One region of the Agaribacillus sp. DX54 genome, then DNA from elsewhere that is predicted to be linked to it. Evidence: riboswitches for the same ligand, from Rfam matches in the RefSeq annotation. Region 1 holds a riboswitch; each other region holds the start of a gene.

Region 1 (5,639 bases):
ATCAAAATGCGCCTTTCATTTTCTTGTTTTTAATAATAATTGCTAAGATGACAGGAGCACCGAACAATGCTGTGATGGAATTGAGCGGAAGTGTAGTTTGCAAACCTGGCAATTGCGAAACTATATCGCAAATGAGCATAATCATCGTGCCACACATCATAGTAGCTGGAATCAACACCTTATGATTTGAAGTACGGAAAAGTAAACGAGCTAAGTGAGGCACTGCCACACCAATAAAAGCGATGGGGCCGGTAAACGCAGTAATCGTTCCAGCCGTCACACTGGTAATCAAAATAAGTTTCATCCTTGTTCGAGAAACGTTGACACCAACACCGGTAGCATAGTTCTCTCCCAGCAGTAATGCGTTCATCTGCTTGGAATATATAAGGGAAAGCAAGAGCATAAGAACAATAATTGGCCCCATCATATATAATTGCGACCAGGTAACCCCGGAAAGGCTTCCGAATGTCCATACAAGAAAGTTTTGGATCAATTCGGGATCACTGAAGTATTGCAGGATATTCACCACAGCTCCTGTAATAAATCCAAACATCATCCCAACAATCAACACGGTCACATTGTCCGATAATCGCGCAGAAGCAAACAATACGCTGAAAAGCACTAAAAACGAACCCCCAATAGCGAAAAACACCAACCCCCAACTTCCCAAGGTCTCCTGAAAATTGGTACTTATCCCGAAGATAGCTGTAGAAGAAAGCACAAAGACAGCTACACCCAAGCTTGCGCCGTGACTGATACCTAATACCGAAGGGCCTGCCAGAGGGTTTTTAAAGAGCGTTTGCATCTGCAAGCCGGCTACCGAAATACCGGCTCCGGTTAAGATAGCCGTTACGGCTTTAGGGAGCCTGAAGTTAAAAAAAATATATTCCCATGATTTCTTAGGCGCCTCTCCAAAGATGATATGGAATAAATCTTTTACGGATATCTTCACACTTCCCAAACTAAGATCGAGCAAAAATAAACTAATAATCAACCCAATGCCAATGAGTACGACCAGCCAGGGTTTCAATATATGTTCATTGTCAGCGGTCAACTTCTAACGCTTTTATTGTAGTTTTTTGTAATAGTAAAGTTGATGATTGGGTAGAAGCTCAGGGTGGAAGATTTTAATGACATCTTTTAAGATGAGGTCGGGCCGGGCCATACCACTTTCCCAATAGTCATTGCCCCCATTTTCACTCATTCTTTTATTGAAGGTATATACGTTCCCATCCCTGAAAGCTTTAAAAAGGGTATATCTCTCATCCATCATTTCCAGTTCTTTTAGCGACTCAGCCCTCGGGCCAATCCAAAAATCGGACTCAATTAAGTTATCGAGAACCACTTCAAAACTAAGTGGGAGGCTACCTGTTGATTTCTCATTTTTATAATAATAATCTCCACCCGCATCTTGGATAAGCTTGGTTAGATAACTATTTGAACCTGGCATATACCAGGTTCCTTTAAAATTATTCCCCGTCATAATAGCAGGCCGGAAATCAATGTCTGCCGTAATCGCTCTTGCTTTCAGGTATTCCTTTTCGATACGCCTGAAGATAGAATCTGCCTTTTCATCTTTATTGAAAAAAGCCCCGACAAACTTAATCCATTCTGCCCTCGCCAGCATATTCTTCTCCATCCATTCAACGTTATAAGAAATCGGTACACCGGCCTCTGTCAAACGTTCATCTTCATTTCTTACATTATCAACACCTGTTTTCATGACTAAGTCAGGGGATAAATCCAATAAAATTTCCAGGTTGCTTTCCTTAAGAGAGCCTACTTGTCGTATTTGACCCTCGCTGATTTTTTTGTAGATATGGGGGTTATACACATACCTGTCATTCGATACTCCTGTGATTTTGTCCAGTTCGTCCAGCAATCCAATCAAACCAATGTGGGGGCTGGATGTGGTAACCACCTCATCAATTGGTACCGGAATCACAAACTCTGCCCAGTCGACGGAGAAAGGTGCTGCTGCCTCTTTTGAATACAGAACATAAGAAACCAACGTATCATCTTCCACCCAAGGGTTTTTGACAATAACGGACTTAAAATTTTCGTGAACCGCTATCGTGAAGTGTTTGGCATAGGTTATTTCAGGTGTAAATGAGGTGACCGCCTTAACCGAGTCGGAGGCTTCACTTTTTGCTGATTGATTTTGAGTTTGCTGGCAAGCAACTAGTAAAATGAGTAGCGTGGTGCCTATTAGATACGTTTTCATTCATTCATCATTAATCCATTGTTTCAATTCACAAAAAGGCGATAAATGCATGGAACGTAGTTGTCCCTGTATGTTGTTGCATTCGATAACTTCATCCCCTAAGCGTCGAATTGTTGGTTTTGAAATAGGTAGGTCTTCTGGCTTGCCAAGTTTTATGCCTTCCCATCCCGACAGGTCGGGATAGTGGCCTTAGTTTTAAAACCCCTCAGAAAGTCTGAGTTTGGCTTACAGCTGCGGGGGCAGCTCCGGAATTTATCCATTTGAAGATATCACCGGATTCCCTTTTATGCTTATGCACCTTATTTCAGGTGTAAAGGTAAGCTTCTCTCATGATTTTATTTTAATTAACCTAATTAAATCCGTTTTTGAAATTTCAACTTCATCCATTAAAAAACTTAATTATGCTCTTTTCTCTTTTAGTTCGTGAATAAGTATAAATTTGTGGCCAATTCGGTTTCCATGTTTTTAACCTTTAAAACATGGGATTAAAAGGGAATCTTGTGAAAATCAAGAACTGTCCCCGCAACTGTAAGTTCAGTAAGCTTGGGCCAAATCGAATTCCACTGTCCCGACCTGTCGGGATGGGAAGGAAGCCTCAGTTGAACAAGTCAGGAGACCTGCCGAAGAAAATTATTTTCGAACTAAACTTCGGGTGAAAGTTGAAGTGAAGTCCACCACGTGCTCCACACAGCAGTTAAGCTCGTTTTATTAAATCTATGAAACAAAGAATGAAAAAAACCTGTTTATTAGCAGTATGCGTCTGCTTAGGTTTAACAGCAAAAGCGCAAGACTCCCTAAGAATTGTCCAACTGGATGATGTAGTTGTGACAGGGAACAAGACAGAAACAACGCTTGAAAAATCCGGTAAAACAATCTATAAACTTGACAGAAAGCAAATAGAAGCCAACAGAGGTAAAGATGTTACCGATTTGCTCAATGAAATACCCGGCGTGCAAATTGATGGGAACTTTGCCACCCCGGGAACTAATATCAGCTATCGAATTAGAGGAGCTCAAAGCGAACAAACATTGATACTTATTGATGGAATACCTTTTAATGATCCATCGGGTCTCACTCAAACTTTTGATCTTCGAATGTTGGACCTGGATCAGGTAGAATCCATAGAAGTGCTGAAAGGAGGCCTTAGCTCCCTATATGGTACCGGAGCAGCCGCAGGGGTAATTAACATAACGCTCAAAAAAGCATCAAAAGAAGCTGCTTCAGGCGTTGTAAATGTCGAATATGGTAGTTTTAATACACTTACCGCTAATGCAAATGTTTCGGGTACATTTGATGATAAGCTTAGCTATTTGGTCAGTGGCTCTTTTAGGGGTTCCAAAGGGTTTTCGGCTGCCCATGATACATTGGGGACAGAAGGTTTTGATAATGACGGAATTAAAAGTATGAACTTTCTTGGGAAATTGGGCTACCAATTTTCGGATCGATTTTCTATCGACTTAATGGCAGCCTATGATGATGTTGAAAGCGATTTTGACCGTGGTGCATTCAGAGATAATGACTCGGAATTAGACCTTAAGTTATTAAAGTTCGGATTTTCTTCTGCCTATAAATGGACAGGTGGAAGTATAAAAGGTAATCTTTCCTATCATACCAATGAACGAATCTTCGATTCGCCCAGCTTCAGTGACCCAAGTATTAGAAGTGTCAGTGAGTTTAACGGAAATACTTTTCAGGCAGATGTATTATTGGATCAGAACCTGACAGATGAAGTTAAATTGATCGGGGGAGTCAATCTGCAGCGACCTGTCTGGAAGCCGGAAGATTCAGATAGTAAGAGCTTTACAATGATTGATCCGTATGCTTCGCTAATTTATGATACAAAGAATTTCAATATCCAACTTGGAGGGCGCTTGAATCAACATAGTGAATACGGATCTAACTTTGTTTGGAACATCAATCCAAGCTACCTCATCGATCTGGGTTTTGGTAAGCTTAAAGTTCTTGGATCTTACGCGACTGCTTTCCTCACCCCATCTCTGAATCATTTGTATGCCGGTGACTTTGGCTTTCTAGCCTCTGATGCGGGAAATCCAGACCTTGAGCCACAAGAATCCGAATCTGCCGAAGGTGGGCTCGAATTGATTTCAGATGGAAAATTTCAACTGGGAGCTGTCTATTTTTATAGAAAAGATAAGAGCTTGATAGATTTTGTCTTCAATGATACATCTACGGACGGCGATACATCTACGGATGGCGGTTACATAAATCTGGATGATGAAACCGAGACGGATGGCGTGGAGCTTAATGCCAGCTATTCGTTCTTACCGCAGCTAACTGTTTCAGGGCAATATACTTACACCAGATCACTCACAAATGGAATAATCTTGAGGAGAGTACCCGAGAACAAATTTGGGTTTACATTATCTGCTATACCGGTAGAGCATATGCTTGTAAAATTGACCCATTTGTATGTTGGAGAAACTCCTGAAAACGAAGACATAATTCTAGACTCCTATAATCTTGTTGATGGTTTTGTGTCTTATACATTTAAAAAATTAACAATTTCAGGGAGCATCAATAACATCTTTAATGAAGACTTTGTAGATCGTTATGGATGGGCTACAGCCGAAAGAAATTATAGTATTGGATTCAGATACAACTTCTAACTCAGAGCTATCTATTTAAAAAGCCTTCTCACAATCTTGAGAAGGCTTTTTTGATAACAAATGTTGCTCTATGTTAAGATGTCGGTCCTGGTACTTGTTTTGTTCCCAGGACTTGATTTATGATCATTTTGATGTCTCTGGGAATAAGGATAGATTAGAAAGGTCGAGAAGAAATAAGAAAAATCTTCTTAGAAGTTATTTATATCGGATTTTTACAATTTTCACCAGGTTTTCCATCTACTTGCTAAGTTACAGCAAAACCATGTCCTCGGTATGATAAGTTTGTTTGGCTGGAAATCATCCCCTATTGCATTTATGGGCCATTTTTTAAAGGTTCTTTGCCCTGCGCGGACAAAATACGGACAAAAGCGTGTTCATTTCTCAGTTTTTTCTCATATAAGTTGGGAAAATGTTGGGAAATCCTTCCCATCTTTTAAAAAACCAGGAAAAAGATGAGAAATTTCGATTTAGACTGTCGTAATTCAATTATCATGAAAAGATTAATGCAATCAATTTTAGCTCGTTAGGCCTTTCTCTTTTAAAAAACATAATTGCGAACTATTTATGGAATATGCGGGGATCGGGCATCATTTAATTAAAGCTGCTATTTTAGCCTTTGAATAAAATTTATACCCATTTAATTATTGAATATTGGTATGAGAAGAGTTGGTTTTCTTTTTCTATTTCTGTTAAGTTTTATTTCCAAAGCACAGGTTTCACCCGGGGATAGTAGGCAATCGAGTTATCTAACATACTTGTATCAGATTTCTACTTCTCAAACTGAGCAA
Region 2 (5,639 bases), on a different contig from region 1:
ATTGTGAGCCATCATTTGAATCAAATACCAAAGCCGAAACAGGATGAGTTAACCAAACTCACCGAACTAATTTCCGGATTTAAGGAAGTTGAAATGGTGATTTTATTTGGCAGCTATGCACGTGGAAATTGGGTGGAAGACCGGTACATTGAAAATGGGATCACCTACGAATACCGTAGTGATTATGACCTTTTAGTGGTACTTACCCATGAAGACCTGAAACAAAAATTCAGGATTGAGGACAAGACAAAGTCTACATTGATAGAGACAGGTGAGGTGACTACTCCCGTGAGCATGATCTTTCATGGGGTCAAACATCTGAACCAGGCATTGACCCTTGGGAATTACTTTTTCAAAGACATTAAGCAGGAAGGCATTGTCCTCTACGATTCAGGAAAATTCAAGCTCGCCACTCCCAAAAAAATGACTCCAAGGCAATATCAACAAAAAGCTCAGGAGTATTTTGACCAGTGGTTTGAAAGTGCGAATATGTTTTTTAAAGATTTCTTTTACAATTTTAATGAATGCGAAAAAGGAAAACATTATTTGGCAAAGGCAGCATTTGAGCTTCACCAAGCCACAGAACGGTATTATACTACTATCTTGCTGGTCTTTACCGATTACAGGCCAAAAGACCACAACCTCGAGACTTTGAGCATCAAAGCAGAGATGTGTGACAAACGGTTTGTGGTGTTCCCAAAAGAAACGGAGGAGGAAAAGGGTTTATTCGAATTATTGAAGAAGGCCTACATCGACGCTCGCTATAAGTTGGATGAATACACAATCACCAAAGAAGAATTGTCCTATCTCTCCGGCTGTGTGAACGAATTAAAAAAACTGACGGAGGAAATTTGCAGAGAGAAAATAAGAAGGATAGGGGAAGAAAAATGATTTGGCTTCCTCCTTTTTCCTGATTATTCATCCTTTTCAACCATTGACTTAATCATTTCCTTTGCCCGGGGTGAACCTGATATTTTCCAGACACCTGTATTATTGGCCTGTATGGAAAGATCAAACTGCAAAAACGGGCAACATTTTTTTTCAGCCAACATATCATCTACCAATTTTTCTATAAAGTCGCCTTTCGGTTTTGGCAAGACCCCAAACTTAAAATGATCGACCAAAAAATAGCTGAATTACAAAGCCTGAAATTGAAAAGCGCAAAAGAAAATTGTTTAGGAAATTGTAAAGATTACTTAAAAAGTAAGGGCTATTAAACTGCAACGAATGATTAAGTTTTGATAGCTGTAACGGAGAAACACCTATTTAAGTTAATATGATTAGGATGTTTACCGAAGCTGATGGTTGAAGAACAGCTAGATAAGCAAAAGTTATGTATATTTGAGAAGTGATTACTAAAAAGGAAATATTGAATAAGCTGAGGGATTTGAAACCTATTCTATTAAAAGACTACGCGGTTAAGGAAATTGGGATCTTTGGATCATTTTCAGATAATTCAGCTACTGAAGATAGCGATATTGATATATTGGTAGCATTGGATAAGCCGATAGGCTGGAAATTTTTTACTTTGGAAATATTTTTGGAAGAAATATTCGGTCGCAAGATTGATTTGGTAACTAAAAATGCCCTAAAGCACCAACTAAAAGAAAAAATATTAAACCAGGTCAATTACGTTTGATTTGAAAGAAGAAAATCGGACATATAAATTATTTCTTGAAGATATTCAACTTGCAATGAGCCGGATAGCTGAATACATTGACGGATATAATTATGAGGAGTTCAAAATATACTAATGTACCTTAGCAAGAAATGTATTGTTTGAAAAATAAGGTGTCGCACGAATATTTTGGTGTTGATTATGAAATTATTTGGGATGTTGCGATAAATTACCTGCCTGACAACAAGAAGCAAATTGACAAGATATTACAAAAGGAAAGAGAGCACTAAAGCCAAATCACAGAAAAGCATTTAGTGTGTCTTTTAGTAAAAGATTGCTTACAAAATGACAGTAATTAAAAACCCGGAAATGGGGTTGCCTTAAAATGCCAGGCAACCCCATTTGTGTTGATTTTAATTTGTAAAATTAAAATCCATTACCAAAACCGCCATCCTGACTATTGTCTTCAGTCTCGAAAGGCTGTGCAATAACAGGACAGTTGATCATTGCACCAGAGTAGTTAAGGTTAGCTACAAAAGGATTTGGAGAACCTGGGCTACCCTCGAAGCTGGTAACATAACCGGCTTCTACCAGTTCTGTCAAATCCTCAAAACTTGTAATACGACGTCTCAGACCAGCGTCTATAGCCTCCTGCGTCCACATATTCAGGTGTGCATCCCACATAGGGCTGTAGTTGTTAAAGAACTCCTGATCATTGTCCGGATCGAAAGGAAAAACATTGATCGGATCCAAATCATTATCCAGGATAGTAGAGCTTAGCGACTGACGCTCAGGGTTATCTGCACCTGTTTCGCCATTGGTTACAGGAGAAAAACCGATAAAAGTAGTATTCTCAAACAATGAACTTTGCCCAAATGCAGGCAGCTTAGCCATACGAGGAGCTAACGTACCTAACTCAATCGCAGCGGGTCCGGCAGCCGTAGCATCGGTTACCAAATGGTAGTAGAACTGGTCTCCTCCCTGGAAGCCATCCAGAAGCTCCATGGTAACTCTTCTTCTGGGAATATCTATGCTGATGATACGGTCATGTTTGCCTGTACTATTGGCCACAATTTGAGCATTAATCACCAGTCCACTGGGCAATACCACTAAGGAAGAATACTCATCATCACCGATAGAACCCGGTTCTGCTACAGAAGGAGGGAATGCAAATGGCCCATTGCCCGGTTCCACCCGTCTTACGGGGCTGAAATCCACATCGCCTCTAAATTTAATAAAACCTCTTTGGATCGTCACTTCCTGACTGCCTTCAGATCCCCTGCCATGAATCAGTTTTGGCGCGTAGTTAACGCCCAACAATTTGGAAATAATGAAACTGGAGGTTTCGGTAAGTACGTAATAAGTAGGATTACCTGAAGGTCCGATACCTTTGAACAAAGGTAATGTAACATTCGCTTTTGTCGGATCCTCCAGGTCATTAACCGCAATGGCATTCCTCACAAAAACGTTTTGTTCCCTGGTAAACCTTCTTCTTCGTGCATTGGTTAGTTCGTCCATGGTTTGTCCTCTTTCATCAGCGGCTGCTGACATAACGCTTTTCATCTCTTCCATAGCCAAGGCTTCATTTAATCCTTGATCAACCGTTGCTTCTGGTACGTTCGGTGCGCTTTGAATATCGGCATCGTCTTGATTTTGGCATGATACTGCCGTGGCTAATACCACAGCAATCAATACATATTTGAATTTATGCATTAACATAGTTTTAGGGTTTAATTGATTGAAAATTTGTACTGGTACGTTATTTAAGATCTTAAACTTTCCCGCCACTAATTATCTACGGAATCTTCCAATATTCGTTTTTGGATATGTCACGAAAATATCACAGAATTATCACGAAATTATAACATCCCTCAACCTGGGGTATTATTGAAGAAAATCATTCGATTGTTATGTGCTGAAAATCAAATAATTAAGTGAGATTTGTCAAATCGCTGACATATTTTTTAATTTAAGAAAATATTTTTCAAACTTTTTCAAAAAAATTCCGACAAACAGTAAAAATTGACGAAGGCCAGCTTATCCCACTGTAAATCAAACCCTACTTTTAATTTTCCCGTTACGATTAACCTTGAGAATATCTATTCACTCTCAACTTGTATTCTAAGGTTAATCCAAGGAAGTAAGTACAGTTTTTTTAACAACTAGGGGCAATTTGCAATTGATAGTTGACAGTTGACAATTGACAATTATTTTATGGTGTACACTCTTGGTTTGGCGGTTATGTCGAATTATTTCATAAATTTCCTTACCTTCGTATTGCATTTGGCTTCAGGTGAATACTTCATTTACCAGAATTAAAAGGGAATCCGGTGAAAATCCGGAGCTATCCCCGTAGCTGTAAGCTTCGTGAATGCTGTTTTTTAAAATGCCACTTTTCCGGCAGACAGGAATGGGAAGGCAAAAACAGGTGAAGCAAGCCAGAAGACCTGCCTGATGTGAAACATTTTAAAAGGCTTTCGGTGGAAGAGTCAGGAGTGTAGCACATACAACAGGGTCATAGCATAGATTTTGTTGTAAACGATCCTACAGCCCTATACAAAATTATCGGAAGCTCATTGGTTCAATTTAAGCTTTTAGACAATGAGCAAAAAGTTAATCTTAGGTGGGTGGTGTGTGTGTTTTTCTTTGGTCACATCTGCTCAGACGCAGGATTCCCTGCGTACTGTAATTCCCTTAAATGAAGTTGTGGTATCGGCTTCCAAAATACCGCTGGAAAGAAAAGAAACAGCCAAACCGGTTCAGGTGATTACCTCCCAACAGATACGGAGTAGTGTAGGTAAAGATCTGGCACAGTTACTTAATGAGCAATCCGGCATTATTATCAACGGGGCTTACAGCAATCCGGGGAAGGACAAAAGTGTCTTTATCCGCGGGGCAAGCAGTAGCTACACGCTGATCCTGATCGATGGTATTCCAATTACCGATGCATCGGGTGTAGGTAATGCCTTTGATTTAAGGCTACTGTCTTTACAGCAAATAGAACGCATTGAAATCCTTAAAGGAAACCAATCTACCTTGTATGGCTCCGATGCCATCGCAGGAGTTATCAACATCATCACCCGCGGTTCGGTTGAAGCGCCTTTGTCTGTCCGGGGATCACTGAGTGTGGGTTCTTTCAACACCTCCGAGGCGGCAATCAGTGCAGTGGGCAAACACGGTATTTTTGGGTATAATGTTGGTTACAGCCGCGATATGGCCGGATTGCTTAAATGTTACACTTTGGCTATCCCCTTTTTCAAAAACATGCTGGCAGCAAACCGTATTTACAGTGCGATTTTATTTGGAGGATTTGAGTTAGCCAAAGTTCGGTTTAAAATATTGAGAAACCCTCAAACAACATGAAAACCGCTTTGGTTTCCTGGAGTGGCGGCAAGGATAGTTGTTATGCATTGATGATGGCTATCAGGCAAGGCTTGCAGCCCGCAGCTTTGCTCAACATGATGAACGAGCACGGTAAAGTTTCCCGTTCGCATGCTATACCCTTGCCGGTACTTCGGTTACAAGCCAAAGCCATGGGAAATATCCCGTTATATACAGTGCCGGCCTCCTGGTCAGCCTATGAAAAGGAATATATAGCTGCACTTAAAAGAATTAAGAAAGAACAGGAAGTTAATTGCGTAGTGTTTGGGGATATTGATTTGCAACCTCATCGCGATTGGGAGGAGAAGGTAGCTCATGCGGCCCATATGGAAGCGGTATTGCCACTTTGGCAAATGGATCGCTTTAAACTGGCAGGTCAGATGATTGCCGATAGTGTGGAAGCTGTTATTGTATCATGTCAACCATCACTGGCGGAAAATTTTTTGGGAAAACCTGTTACTACCGAGCTTATATCGGCTTTGGTGGCTATGGGTGTGGATGCTTGTGGAGAAAACGGTGAGTTTCATACACTGGTGGTTAACTGTCCCTTATTCTCAAACCGCATTAAAGTGGAATTTGGTAAAAAACTTATCTATCAGGACTATTGTTTTATAGAAATGATCAGTAGATAGCATGGATA
Region 3 (5,639 bases), on a different contig from region 1:
GACTGGCAGGTGCCGGACAATTTTGAAGGAGCCCAGTACCAGAGAATATGGGTGTTGGTAATGGTGGATGACAAAGTACTGTCAGTGGCTAATGCCTACCAGGGATTGATGAAATAGCCCGTTTCTTTTTAGTTTAAAAGGACTCATTGTTGCTGTACTATTTATTCTGATCCTGATCCTGGAGTTCGGTTCATTCAAGAGTTCTTTGATTGTACTTTCGGTAATTCCGCTAGGATTGATTGGTGCTTTGGCGGCCCTCTATATAACCGGTAACCCGCTATCGTTTACGGCTGCTATCGGTTTTATTGCCCTTATTGGCATTGAGATTAAAAACTCGATTTTGCTGGTAGACTTTACAAACCAACTACTTGCAAATGGCGCAGAATTGGCAGAAGCCTTAGTTTAATATTCTGCTGAGCTTGTTTACCATTGCATCACAGCCTGAGTATTTCCAGGGCCAGCCCTGTTGAAGTATTAAAATATGAATAATTAAAATGGATGTCTTATATTTACGCACAAGTTCTTTACTTGATTTCTTAATCAAAATCGATTAAGGTGACCGGTGGAAGCCGGAATTAAAAGGGAATTGTGTGAAAATCACGAGCTGACGCGCAACTGTAATCCTGATCCCGATATTATACCATTGGGATAGTATGCTTTTGTCCACAAGGCCATTTTCTTTTGTGATGTTATCATGGAAGATGAGAAGGCGGGCAACTAGTCAGGAAAGCCAGGAAACCTGCCATCATCGACCTAACTTGTATAGGATTTGACAATTCTTTCGCGATTTGAAGTTTTGATCAAAGAAGACATAATGTTCTGCTTTTCAAATGGGTACAATACAGGCGCCTGACCATTTGCCCTGCATACCTAAAACTTCTTAAAGAATTGTGAAATTGAGCCAAAGGGCTTTTAACTAATTTTTTAATTATTTAAAAGCTTTAAAAATGAAAACACACAATCTTGGCTATCCGAGAATTGGTAGCCGGCGAGAGCTCAAAAAAGCCTGCGAACAATTCTGGGCTGAAAAAATTTCCCTCGATGAACTATTGGAAGCTGGAAAACAAATTCGATTAAAAAACTGGCAGATACAAAGAGATGCCGGCATCGACATCATACCATCGAATGATTTTTCATTTTATGATCAGGTGCTGGATATGTCTTTGATAGTCGGGGCAATACCGGACCGGTATCGTGATCTTTCTGCAAATGGTGATGACAAAGAACTGTACTTCGCCATGGCACGGGGATTTCAACAAGATGGATTGGATATCACTGCGATGGAAATGACCAAATGGTTTGATACCAACTACCATTATATTGTACCGGAATTCAAAAGAGATCAGCACTTCCGACTTTTGTCCACAAAAGCTTTTGATGAGTTTAATGAGGCAAAAGCGCTTGGCATAATTACCAAACCTGTTTTGATAGGCCCGGTTTCCTATTTGTTATTGGGGAAAGAAAAAGAGGAAGGGTTTCACCGGATTGAATTGATCGCTAAACTTCTTCCCGTTTATCTGGAAATCCTGGAAAAACTAAATGATCTGGGCGCAACCTATGTGCAGTTTGATGAGCCTTATCTTGCGATGGATTTGGATGAAAAGGAGAAGCAGGCACTAAAGTATGTTTACGGCGAATTCAACCGGTACTTTCCCCATCTGAACATCATCCTTGCGAGCTATTTCGATGGGCTCAGGGATAATCTCGCGTTGAGTCTTTCCCTGCCTGTACAAGTGCTTCATGTAGATCTGGTGAGGGCTGCTTCGCAATTGGATGATATATTGGACTCAGACCGGTTATCTCCTGACATGACTTTGTCGCTGGGGTTGGTCGATGGAAGAAACATTTGGAAAAATGATTTTGAAAGCGCTATTGAATATGTTCACAAAGCTATCCGGAAAAGGGGAGAAGCATTGGTCATGATTGCTCCTTCATGCTCTTTACTCCACTGCCCCTGTGATTTGGAGCTGGAAACGGATGAAAGTACGGTGATGACAGCAATCAAACCTTGGTTGGCTTTTGCCAAACAAAAACTGCATGAGGTGGTGACTATCAAATCTCTGGCTGCTACTGGCCGGGATTACATTAAGGACCCTGTTTTTATCCGGAATTCAGCCACTATGCAAGAGCGACAGGGATCAACACTCATTCATAATGAGGATGTCAAAAAGCGAAGTCTGGAAGTAGCCATGACAGATGTAAGGAGGCAATCACCATATATCAGGAGAAAAGAACTGCAAAGAAAAACCCTGAGTTTGCCCCAATTCCCAACCACTACCATTGGTTCATTTCCTCAAACCACTGAGGTGCGTCGCCGGAGGTCGAAGTATAAAAAAGGAGAAACCACCCAACAGTCGTATGTCGATTACATGAAAAAAGAAATTGAAACCACCATACGCTGGCAGGAGGAAATTGACCTTGATGTGCTTGTACATGGCGAATTCGAACGCAATGACATGGCTGAGTATTTTGGAGAAAAAATGAATGGGTTTGCTTTTACAAGGTATGGTTGGGTGCAAAGTTACGGATCGAGATGTGTCAAGCCACCCATTATCTATGGCGATGTACAAAGGCCCCGGTCTATGACTGTCGAATGGTCATCATATGCCCAATCTTTAACTGATAAAACTGTCAAAGGAATGCTAACCGGTCCGGTTACTCTCCTGCAATGGTCATTTGTCCGGAACGATCAGCCACGGTCAGAAACCTGTAATCAGATTGCTCTGGCCATTTGCGATGAAGTGCTGGATCTGGAAAGGGCCGGTATTAAAGTAATTCAGGTAGATGAGCCTGCTATCCGGGAAGGTTTGCCATTAAGAAAGTCAGATTGGAACAGCTATTTGAAATGGGCCGTAAAAGCCTTCAGGATCGCCACCAGCGCTGTGAAGGATGAAACCCAGATACATACACACATGTGCTATTCTGAGTTTAACGATATTATTCATAACATTGCCGATATGGATGCTGACGTAATCACCATTGAGTGCTCCCGTTCGCAAATGGAACTTCTGGATGCCTTTGCGGACTTTCATTACCCCAATGAAATCGGGCCGGGGGTTTATGACATACACTCCCCAAGAGTGCCCACACAAGTGGAAATGGTATCCCTTCTGGAAAAAGCGAGGATGGTGATCCCTGCGGATCAACTGTGGGTAAATCCGGACTGCGGTTTAAAAACCCGTCACTGGGACGAAACCAAAAAGGCGCTTATAGCCATGGTGTCAGCAGCCAAACAAATGAGGCAGGAAATCAGTGAGTCGGTGATATGATTGGCATTAATGATAACGGGTCATTTGGCAGATATCGTGTTGGTGGTTTGCTAACCAAATTTTTTCAGCTTTTGGCCATTGGTCCGGCCTCTGTCTGAATCCTGCTAATTATGTGCATGTTCTAAGCTAATAGCTACTCACAACTTTTGCGGCGGAATTGGGTACGTAGATAAAAACTGCCGGGTTGTGAGTAGCCAAAGGCCATCTTTGGATGAATTTATAGCTTAAAACCAAGCATAACGATGGCGCCGGATTAATCCCTAACCCTGTTGCAGTGCTGACTGTATTTAAAGAATTACAAAGTAATTCGTTTTTATGTTATCAGGAAAAATGATAGATGGATATAAAACAAAGAATCAAACAATCAGAAACACGAATATTCAAGGCTGTATTTCCCAACACAACCAATCATTATGATACACTTTTTGGAGGTACTGCGTTGAGTTTAATGGATGAAGTAGCCTTCATTACAGCGACCCGCTTCAGCCGTCAAAGAATAGTTACTGTGAGTAGTGACAAAATAGATTTTACCAAATCCATCCCGACAGGTACTATCATCGAGCTTGTGGGGTATGTAACAGGTGTTGGGACCACCAGCTTAAAAGTCCGGGTTGATATTTTTATTGAACAAATGTACTCTGAGCATAGAGAAAAGGCGATTAGTGGACAATTTACGCTGGTAGCAATAGATCAAAACAAAAAACCAACCAATATTTTAAATTAAAATAAAGATAAGGTAATCCTTGTTGGCAACTATTCAGTTGAATTGGGTTTGCGAGATTGATTTTTTGATCATCCGGACCTGCGAAATTTAATGAATAGTTGTTACAGGTTTAATGTATGCAATAAAGCCACGTGTGCTCAAGTTATGTCACCCTATTTCGCAAAAGATTATGACTTGTTAGAGAGAGGAATAGGCTTATTAGTATAAACACAAGCCAAAAGAGCAACTTAATAGTATTACTTTCGTATTTTATAGTAAAACTACTAAATCATAATACGTATGGTAAGGTTAATCAACAACATCACTCACAAGCTGAAAAAGAATGACCATCTCATCAGGTCACAACCCTCAGTCGCTTCAAATAGATCATCCCTTAAGTTAAGTATTTCAACAGGTAGGTTACATGAAACCGCAACTCCGGTAAGGTGGGTTTTCATGACTCCTGTAAGCTCTAATAGTGGCGCTATATTATTGCGTGAGGATTACGGTACGGTTTAATCAGGACCAGAGAATTGAGATTTACTAATTCCTTTAAAAGCACTGTCCTCCAAATCAAAAAACATTACCTTATACTTATCAGGCGCCAACAAAAAAGAACAATCCAAATGAATAAATCTATGAACATGAAAAACTTAAAACTGCATGATCTCACCATGGTGTTGCCCTTCTTGTTAATTGCATGTCAACAACCGGTCAACGAATCACAACAAGTCGGGGAAGATTTGAGGGTAGTAGAAAGAGTCATGTCTCCGGAAGAGCGCAGTGAATTGACGCCAGCCAGCGTGGTACAACGGTTGCGCGAAGGAAATGAACGTTTCAGAAACGATGACCTCACAAAAAGGGATCATTCCAAACAATTACGTGAGGCGGTCATGGGCCAGTTCCCAAAAGCAATCGTCCTTACCTGCATCGATTCCCGCATACCTGTTGAAGATGTTTTCGATACGGGAATAGGTGACATTTTTGTGGCGAGGGTAGGCGGCAATGTGGTGAATGAGGATATTTTAGGTAGTCTGGAATTTGCCTGCCGGGTATCTGGTGCCAAGTTAGTACTGGTTTTAGGGCACGAGCATTGTGGAACGGTCGTCTCGGCCATTGACCGAGTGGAGCTGGGCAATATGGCTACTATGGTATCCAAAATACAGCCGGCCATTGAAGGAGTCGAATACCAGGGAAAAAGATCTTCCATAAACCCTGAATTTGTAGCGTTAGTGGTGAAAAACAATGTGGAAAATACTGTAGAAGATATCAGAGAGAAAAGCGCTGTTCTTAAGAACATGGAAGAGACCGGAGAAATACAAATCATGGGAGCATATTATGACATGGATGAAGGAAAAGTATTCTTTTCGAACTAACAAGATGTTGGTTCGCCATGCCCCGGAATATGCCCGAAGTGGAAAAGTAAAAATACGGCGACCCTGGTATGAAAACCTATATTTTATCTCTTGGCATAATTTTGAACGGCTTTCATTCTGACTCGGATTGCTCGAATTGGCATAAGGGCAATATCCACCTGGCAGACGAAACCGTTGTCAATGGTGAAATCAGGTATTGTCTTGATCATGATATCGTAATGTTGAAAAATGAAGCGCAAACACTCACCCTAAGTCCTGTGAAAGTGGAGTACTTTGTGATTTTTGATAATA
Region 4 (5,639 bases), on a different contig from region 1:
TTTATCCGGAAAATGGGAAGTTGGTGGTTTACAGTGAAAATGTGGATCAGCCCGTAGCTGTCAGGTATGCATGGGAAAACTATCCTGGCGATGCCAATTTATTTAATCGGGAGGGCTTGCCTATGGCCCCTTTTCGTACGGATAGCTGGCCGGGAAAAACCAAAGGTATCCGGTTTAAGCCGGCCGGTTTTTTAACCGTGGATAAAGCCAATTAACGATCACATAGTAAAAACACAAAAAGCATATTAATAAGAATGTATATGAAAAAATATCATTTTAAAAATCTCATGTTGCCCATAGCAATATTAATTTTTTTTGGTTGTCAGCAGCAAACAAAACAAAAAGAGGAAACGCCTTCAAAAGATTACCTGAATGAGACCAAGGCAGAAAAAGATAACCGTATGAGGTGGTGGCGCGAGGCAAAGTTTGGCATGTTTATTCATTGGGGACCTTATGCCATTCCCGCGGGAACCTACGAAGGTAAACAAATTCGTGGCATTGGTGAATGGATTATGAACAATGCCCCCGTCCCTGTAGAAGCTTATGAAGACTTTTCCCGGCAGTTTAATCCGGTAGCGTTCGATGCCGATGAATGGGCAAGGATAGCCAGTGATGCGGGGATGAAATATATGGTCATCACATCGAAACATCACGACGGCTTTTGTCTTTGGGATTCGAAGATAACCAATTACGATATTATGGATTTCACTACGTTTCGGCGGGACATTCTCCGTGAGCTGAAGGAAGCCTGTGACAAATATGGCGTAAAGCTTTGTTTTTATCATTCTATCATGGATTGGCATCATCCGGATGCACAGGCTGCATTTTTTCCAAATTATAATGATAAGGAAAAGTCCAATCCTAACTTTCAGCGATATGTCACCGACTACCTGAAACCACAGGTCGAAGAGTTGGTGGTAAATTACGACCCGGCAGTCATCTGGTTCGATGGGGAATGGATTAAGGATTGGACCCATGAAAACGGACAGGAAATGTATCGGTTCCTGAGAAATCTTAATCCTGACCTGATCATAAACAACCGGGTGGATAAGGGCCGGCAAGGCATGCAGGGGATGAATAAAGATGATGAAAAAAAATATGCCGGGGATTTTGGCACGCCCGAGCAGGAAATCCTGGAGGGCACCTCCGATTTTGACTGGGAGGCATGCATGACCATGAATGATACCTGGGGATACAAATCCTATGATGATAACTGGAAATCTTCGGATACGCTCATTCATTACCTGATTGATATTGTTGCCAAAGGTGGAAATTTCCTGTTGAATGTCGGCCCTACTGCAGAAGGGCTGATTCCCCAACCCAGTGTTGACCGCCTGGCCGAGATGGGGGACTGGCTGGCTATCAATGCCGAAGCTGTTTATGCCGCCGGATCCCATAAAGTTTATAAGGAAGGGCAACACATCCGCTACACAGTTAGTAACGATGGAAAATATGTTTATGCCATTATGCTGAAATGGCCGGACAATAACAGTTTGATGCTGGAAAATGTCATCCCCAAAGCCGAAAGCGAAATCCGGCTCCTGGGCTATGACCGACCCCTGTCCTGGGAAGTCGACCCGGAAGAAAGCGAATTGGTTATCAATCTTCCCAAAGAACTCTGCGACGAAGCTAAGAGACCCGGTAAGTATGCGTGGAGTTTGAAGATACCGATTTGAGCTCAGAGGGGATAGGAGCGAGGGGTGAGGTAGGTGTTCCGGATTCCGGATTGGCAAAAAAAATGATTAAAATCAGGAATTTTTTATTCCCAGGTCCATTGCATACTTTAAATCAATGACTAGCTTTGTTTTGTATCAGGTTCTCAATTGCCCGTGCAATTGTGATTAAAAGGGAATCAGGTGTAAGTCCTGAACAGTTCCCGCTGCTGTAATCCTGTCCGGTGAAAAGCCGGAAACAGCTTTTAACAAAAAACCACTGCCTCATTAGCGTTGAGGTGGGAAGGAGTTAAAAGTCAGGAAAGTCAGAAGACCTGCCTTATACGGAAATATTTGTAACCTACGGTGAATGGGTTTATAGATAAGTCGGCTGGCGCTTCCCGTTGCTGTCCTATTTCGTACGTTACGAGTATTTTTTTACTTAGCCAGATAACGTGCGATGAAACCAACCTTTTTATCTTCTTACAGGTACCACTTCACGGAAGGCATCGTAGCCATTAACCTGGCTGTTTACCATCGTCTTTTCCCGATGCGTTTTGCAAAAAACCTGCCACTAATCCAATTTAAATCCATATGAAAAAGTTTGACCGGAAGATCATTTTGATACTATGTATGTTTGTGCTGAAGCCCGCGGCATCTCCACAACCTTTGGTAGCAGGCCACAGCCTGCCAATCAGCAAAGCAACCAGATATTGAACGGGCAGGAAGGCCCGCATTTTGCCGGCTTATCCACATCCCCTGAAAGCATGGCACGTACCGCAAACAACCGGCCTGTTGCGGAAACCGGGGGCAACCCCGATCCAAGCCCCTATGCCACACGGGTATTTGAGTACAAGCCGGCACCTGGGCAGTTTATTAATAAAGCACCCTTTGGGCTCCCCGGAAATGCAGACAATGTATTAGGTGCCCCGGATGGCTCGGTAATTTCACTTGGTGGCTTTGGAGGGTCCATCACCGTAGGCTTTGACCAGCCGATCAGGAACGACCCTCAAAACCCCTATGGAGTAGATTTCACCGTGGGCGGTAATGCATTTCCGAATTGGACAGAGCCGGGGGCGGTTATGGTAATGAAAGACGAAAACGGCAACGGCCTGCCCGATGACACCTGGTATGAGTTGGCAGGAAGTGACTATCATTTTAGCAGTTCCAAAAAAGTTGACATAACCTATTTCAATCCCGGTTACACCGTTGCCCATGATGTGCTTTGGGAAACCGGCGAGGGTGAAGCAGGGGTCATATTCAAAAACAATTTTCACGGCAGCCTTATTATCCGCAACCCGTCATTTTTAATAATGTTAACAACCTCGAGGAAAAGTATACAGGAACAGCGGTTAAAATCCGGGTAAACCGGAGCAATCCCGGTTTTGTAACTTCAGGAAGCCTCTCCTTCGGTTATGCAGACAATAAATCCGGTAACAGTACGCCTACTATACCCGGAAACCCTTATTTTGATGATGAAAACGGGCGTTCGGCAGACGGCTTCGACCTTTCCTGGGCCGTAAATGAGCAAGGCAATCCTGTGGTGCTCGATGAGGTACATTTTGTGAAGGTATATAACGCGGCACAGGAAAATGCCGGTTGGCTGGGGGAAGCTTCCACCGAGATCGAAGGATTTGCCATCACAACCCCCGACCCTGACTGGGTGCGGCGCGACTATTTGTTCCAGTTGATAGGCTCCGCCCCCTTCCAGTTGCTGAAAGGAGAAACGCATTCATTTGAAGGAATACTGTTTAAGAACGGTATACCGCAGGATGCCCTGGCATTCTGGAGTGTGTCGGATGAAAGTCTTGGAAACATTGACCGGAACGGTAATTTTAGCGCCCTGGAAAAAGGACAGGTCACCATCAGTTTTTCCGCCAACGCCGACCTGGAACCGGCAACTTTTACACTGGAAATCGTTGAATTGACGGATATGGTGCTCAGCACCAATAAAACGGAATTATATATTAACGAACGGATGTATCTTAATACCGAGAGTATAGACAGTCGCCCCTCACCATCTAACCGTTTTGTTTATGATCGCTACTCCTTTTCTGTCGATAATGAGGAACTTGCCGAGGTAAGCCCTTCCGGTATCGTAACCGCTAGATCAGCAGGCGTCGTGACCGTGACAGCGACTTCACAAACAGATGCCACCATTAGCAAATCAATACAACTGACAGTATCCGAAGCCCCCGCAATAGTACTTACCGGAAATGATCATCTTCACTATGCCCAAGGCGCTGCCACAGCCATGATTAACCTGGACACGGTTTTCAGTGTAGAAGAGCCCGGTCAGATAATTAATAAAGTTGTAAAGAACAGCAATGATTTTTTAGTACAGCCTGAGATCGATAACGCAGGTGTGCTGCACCTGACTTTTACTGAGGCCGCCGCCGGCATGTCAGCAGTTACCATTGCCTCCACTGCCTATGGGTCTACCCGGGAATTTGACCTAACCGTACAGGTCGATCCGCTCCGGACTACCATAAAACCCAAACAGGTTGTATTTGTAAACGGTGGACAATTTGGTTTCCAAAAAGGAAATGTACAGGTATATGACCCCGCTCAGGGTGTTACCGTAAAATTAGCCGATTTTGCCCGTGCAGAATCCGTGCAGGATATGGCAACAGACGGCAGGTATGCTTATGTTTCAGCAGAATATGATATTATCAAGTACGATCTGGTAACTGCTTCAGAAGCAGCTATCAGAAGAACACAAGATATTAGCGATAAAACTGCTGATGGCCAGGGCAGTGACGGTGCAGGTGTTAATCACTCGATGGCGTTATACGAGGATTGGTTGCTGGCAACCCGGCAAAACAGCAGCGCTCCTCCGGAGGATGGCTACAATGTAAGGATATACAATAAAGCTGACCTTTCATTAGTGACAAAAATACCTGTATCCACACAGGCTTCAGATGTAATCGTTGTCGGGGATTCAGCCTTTGTGGCCTTGAACGGAGGTTTTGCCGGAACTTCGGGACAGCTTGCCATTATCGACCTGGTCAGCCTGGAATTGAAGGAAGAATATGACTTTGGAAGCGACGGCACCGGCATTATGCAAATGTTCCATCAAAACGGCGTGTTATACATACTGGCCCAGGAAAAGCTTCTGACATACAACATCGCCGGACGAACCCACCAATTGCACAATATCGCCATAGGCCACGCCGACTTCAGTTCTTCACCGCTGGCTACTGCCATTGTTAACAACACGCTGTACGGAAAAGTCAATTGGGGCACTTCCTTCCCCGTTAACAAGGGGTTCGGTACGGTAGATCTCGGAAGTCTCACCATATCGGCCAATGATATTATTGGCATGAATACAGATCCGGAGATCCGGGACAATGGTTATACCCTTATGGCATCAGCCTATGATCATGAAGATGCGCTTTTTTACTTTACCTTCGGCTCCTGGTCGGGCCCTGGCATAGGAAGGATTTACAACAAAAACGGTACGCTTGCCGGTAGCTTCACCGGTGTGGAAGCCTCTCCTGAACGAATGGCCGTCAGCTATGCTGTGGTGAATCAATCTCCTTTTCTGCAAAAATCCCTGGATGCTATTACACTTTATGAGCACGAAACGGTCGATCTGTCATTCGATGACTATTTTCAGGATATAGACGATGAGCCCCTAAATTACACCCTTACCATGGAGGAAGGGGAAGCGCTTCCGGAATGGATTTCCTTCACCGGAGGCAGGTTCACCGCTACGGCTGAATCTCATCTCCGGGCCATGACCCTTTCATTACAGGTAAAAGCTGAAGATGCCTACCTTGAATCCGTGAGTAAACAATTTCAACTGAAAATTATTCCGGTAGATGATGCACCGGTTGTGGCCAATCCTTTGGCTGATAAAGTGGTCAATGAAAACGCAGAAGAACTCCGGATCAGTCTGGAAAACGTATTTGACGATGAAGATAGTGAAAACGCAGATATGCAATTTTCTATCACTGAAAATTCAAATGCTGCGCTTGTGCAAAC

Evidence for each region. Region 1 has a riboswitch for cobalamin ahead of AC04NP_RS19215 (TonB-dependent receptor plug domain-containing protein). Riboswitches for the same ligand answer to the same signal wherever they lie in the genome.
Region 2: linked by a shared signal. The riboswitch ahead of AC04NP_RS04320 (TonB-dependent receptor plug domain-containing protein) and the one ahead of AC04NP_RS19215 (TonB-dependent receptor plug domain-containing protein) in region 1 are both predicted to bind cobalamin.
Region 3: linked by a shared signal. The riboswitch ahead of metE (5-methyltetrahydropteroyltriglutamate--homocysteine S-methyltransferase) and the one ahead of AC04NP_RS19215 (TonB-dependent receptor plug domain-containing protein) in region 1 are both predicted to bind cobalamin.
Region 4: linked by a shared signal. The riboswitch ahead of AC04NP_RS00580 (hypothetical protein) and the one ahead of AC04NP_RS19215 (TonB-dependent receptor plug domain-containing protein) in region 1 are both predicted to bind cobalamin.

Annotation. Positions count from the first base shown of each region.
Region 1 is NZ_JBXEQE010000019.1:93,982-99,620, forward strand. It holds gene AC04NP_RS19200 (ABC transporter ATP-binding protein) at 1-2, opposite strand, end outside; gene AC04NP_RS19205 (iron chelate uptake ABC transporter family permease subunit) at 2-1,030, opposite strand; gene AC04NP_RS19210 (ABC transporter substrate-binding protein) at 1,067-2,224, opposite strand; cobalamin riboswitch at 2,335-2,541, opposite strand; cobalamin riboswitch at 2,659-2,863, shown strand; gene AC04NP_RS19215 (TonB-dependent receptor plug domain-containing protein) at 2,953-4,851, shown strand; gene AC04NP_RS19220 (carboxypeptidase-like regulatory domain-containing protein) at 5,508-5,639, shown strand, end outside.
Region 2 is NZ_JBXEQE010000002.1:357,411-363,049, forward strand. It holds gene AC04NP_RS04295 (HEPN domain-containing protein) at 16-891, shown strand; gene AC04NP_RS04300 (hypothetical protein) at 915-1,097, opposite strand; gene AC04NP_RS04305 (nucleotidyltransferase family protein) at 1,370-1,639, shown strand; gene AC04NP_RS04310 (HepT-like ribonuclease domain-containing protein) at 1,771-1,908, shown strand; gene AC04NP_RS04315 (hypothetical protein) at 2,045-3,331, opposite strand; cobalamin riboswitch at 3,886-4,087, shown strand; gene AC04NP_RS04320 (TonB-dependent receptor plug domain-containing protein) at 4,220-4,981, shown strand; gene AC04NP_RS04325 (Dph6-related ATP pyrophosphatase) at 4,978-5,631, shown strand.
Region 3 is NZ_JBXEQE010000036.1:38,710-44,348, reverse strand. It holds gene AC04NP_RS26080 (gamma-glutamylcyclotransferase) at 1-117, shown strand, start outside; partial or broken gene AC04NP_RS26075 (efflux RND transporter permease subunit) at 143-400, shown strand; cobalamin riboswitch at 537-761, shown strand; gene metE (5-methyltetrahydropteroyltriglutamate--homocysteine S-methyltransferase) at 948-3,269, shown strand; gene AC04NP_RS26065 (acyl-CoA thioesterase) at 3,607-3,993, shown strand; gene AC04NP_RS26060 (hypothetical protein) at 4,273-4,491, shown strand; gene AC04NP_RS26055 (carbonic anhydrase family protein) at 4,617-5,348, shown strand; gene AC04NP_RS26050 (hypothetical protein) at 5,417-5,639, shown strand, end outside.
Region 4 is NZ_JBXEQE010000001.1:136,998-142,636, forward strand. It holds gene AC04NP_RS00570 (sialate O-acetylesterase) at 1-215, shown strand, start outside; gene AC04NP_RS00575 (alpha-L-fucosidase) at 261-1,676, shown strand; cobalamin riboswitch at 1,797-2,009, shown strand; gene AC04NP_RS00580 (hypothetical protein) at 2,282-3,019, shown strand; gene AC04NP_RS00585 (Ig-like domain-containing protein) at 3,217-5,639, shown strand, end outside.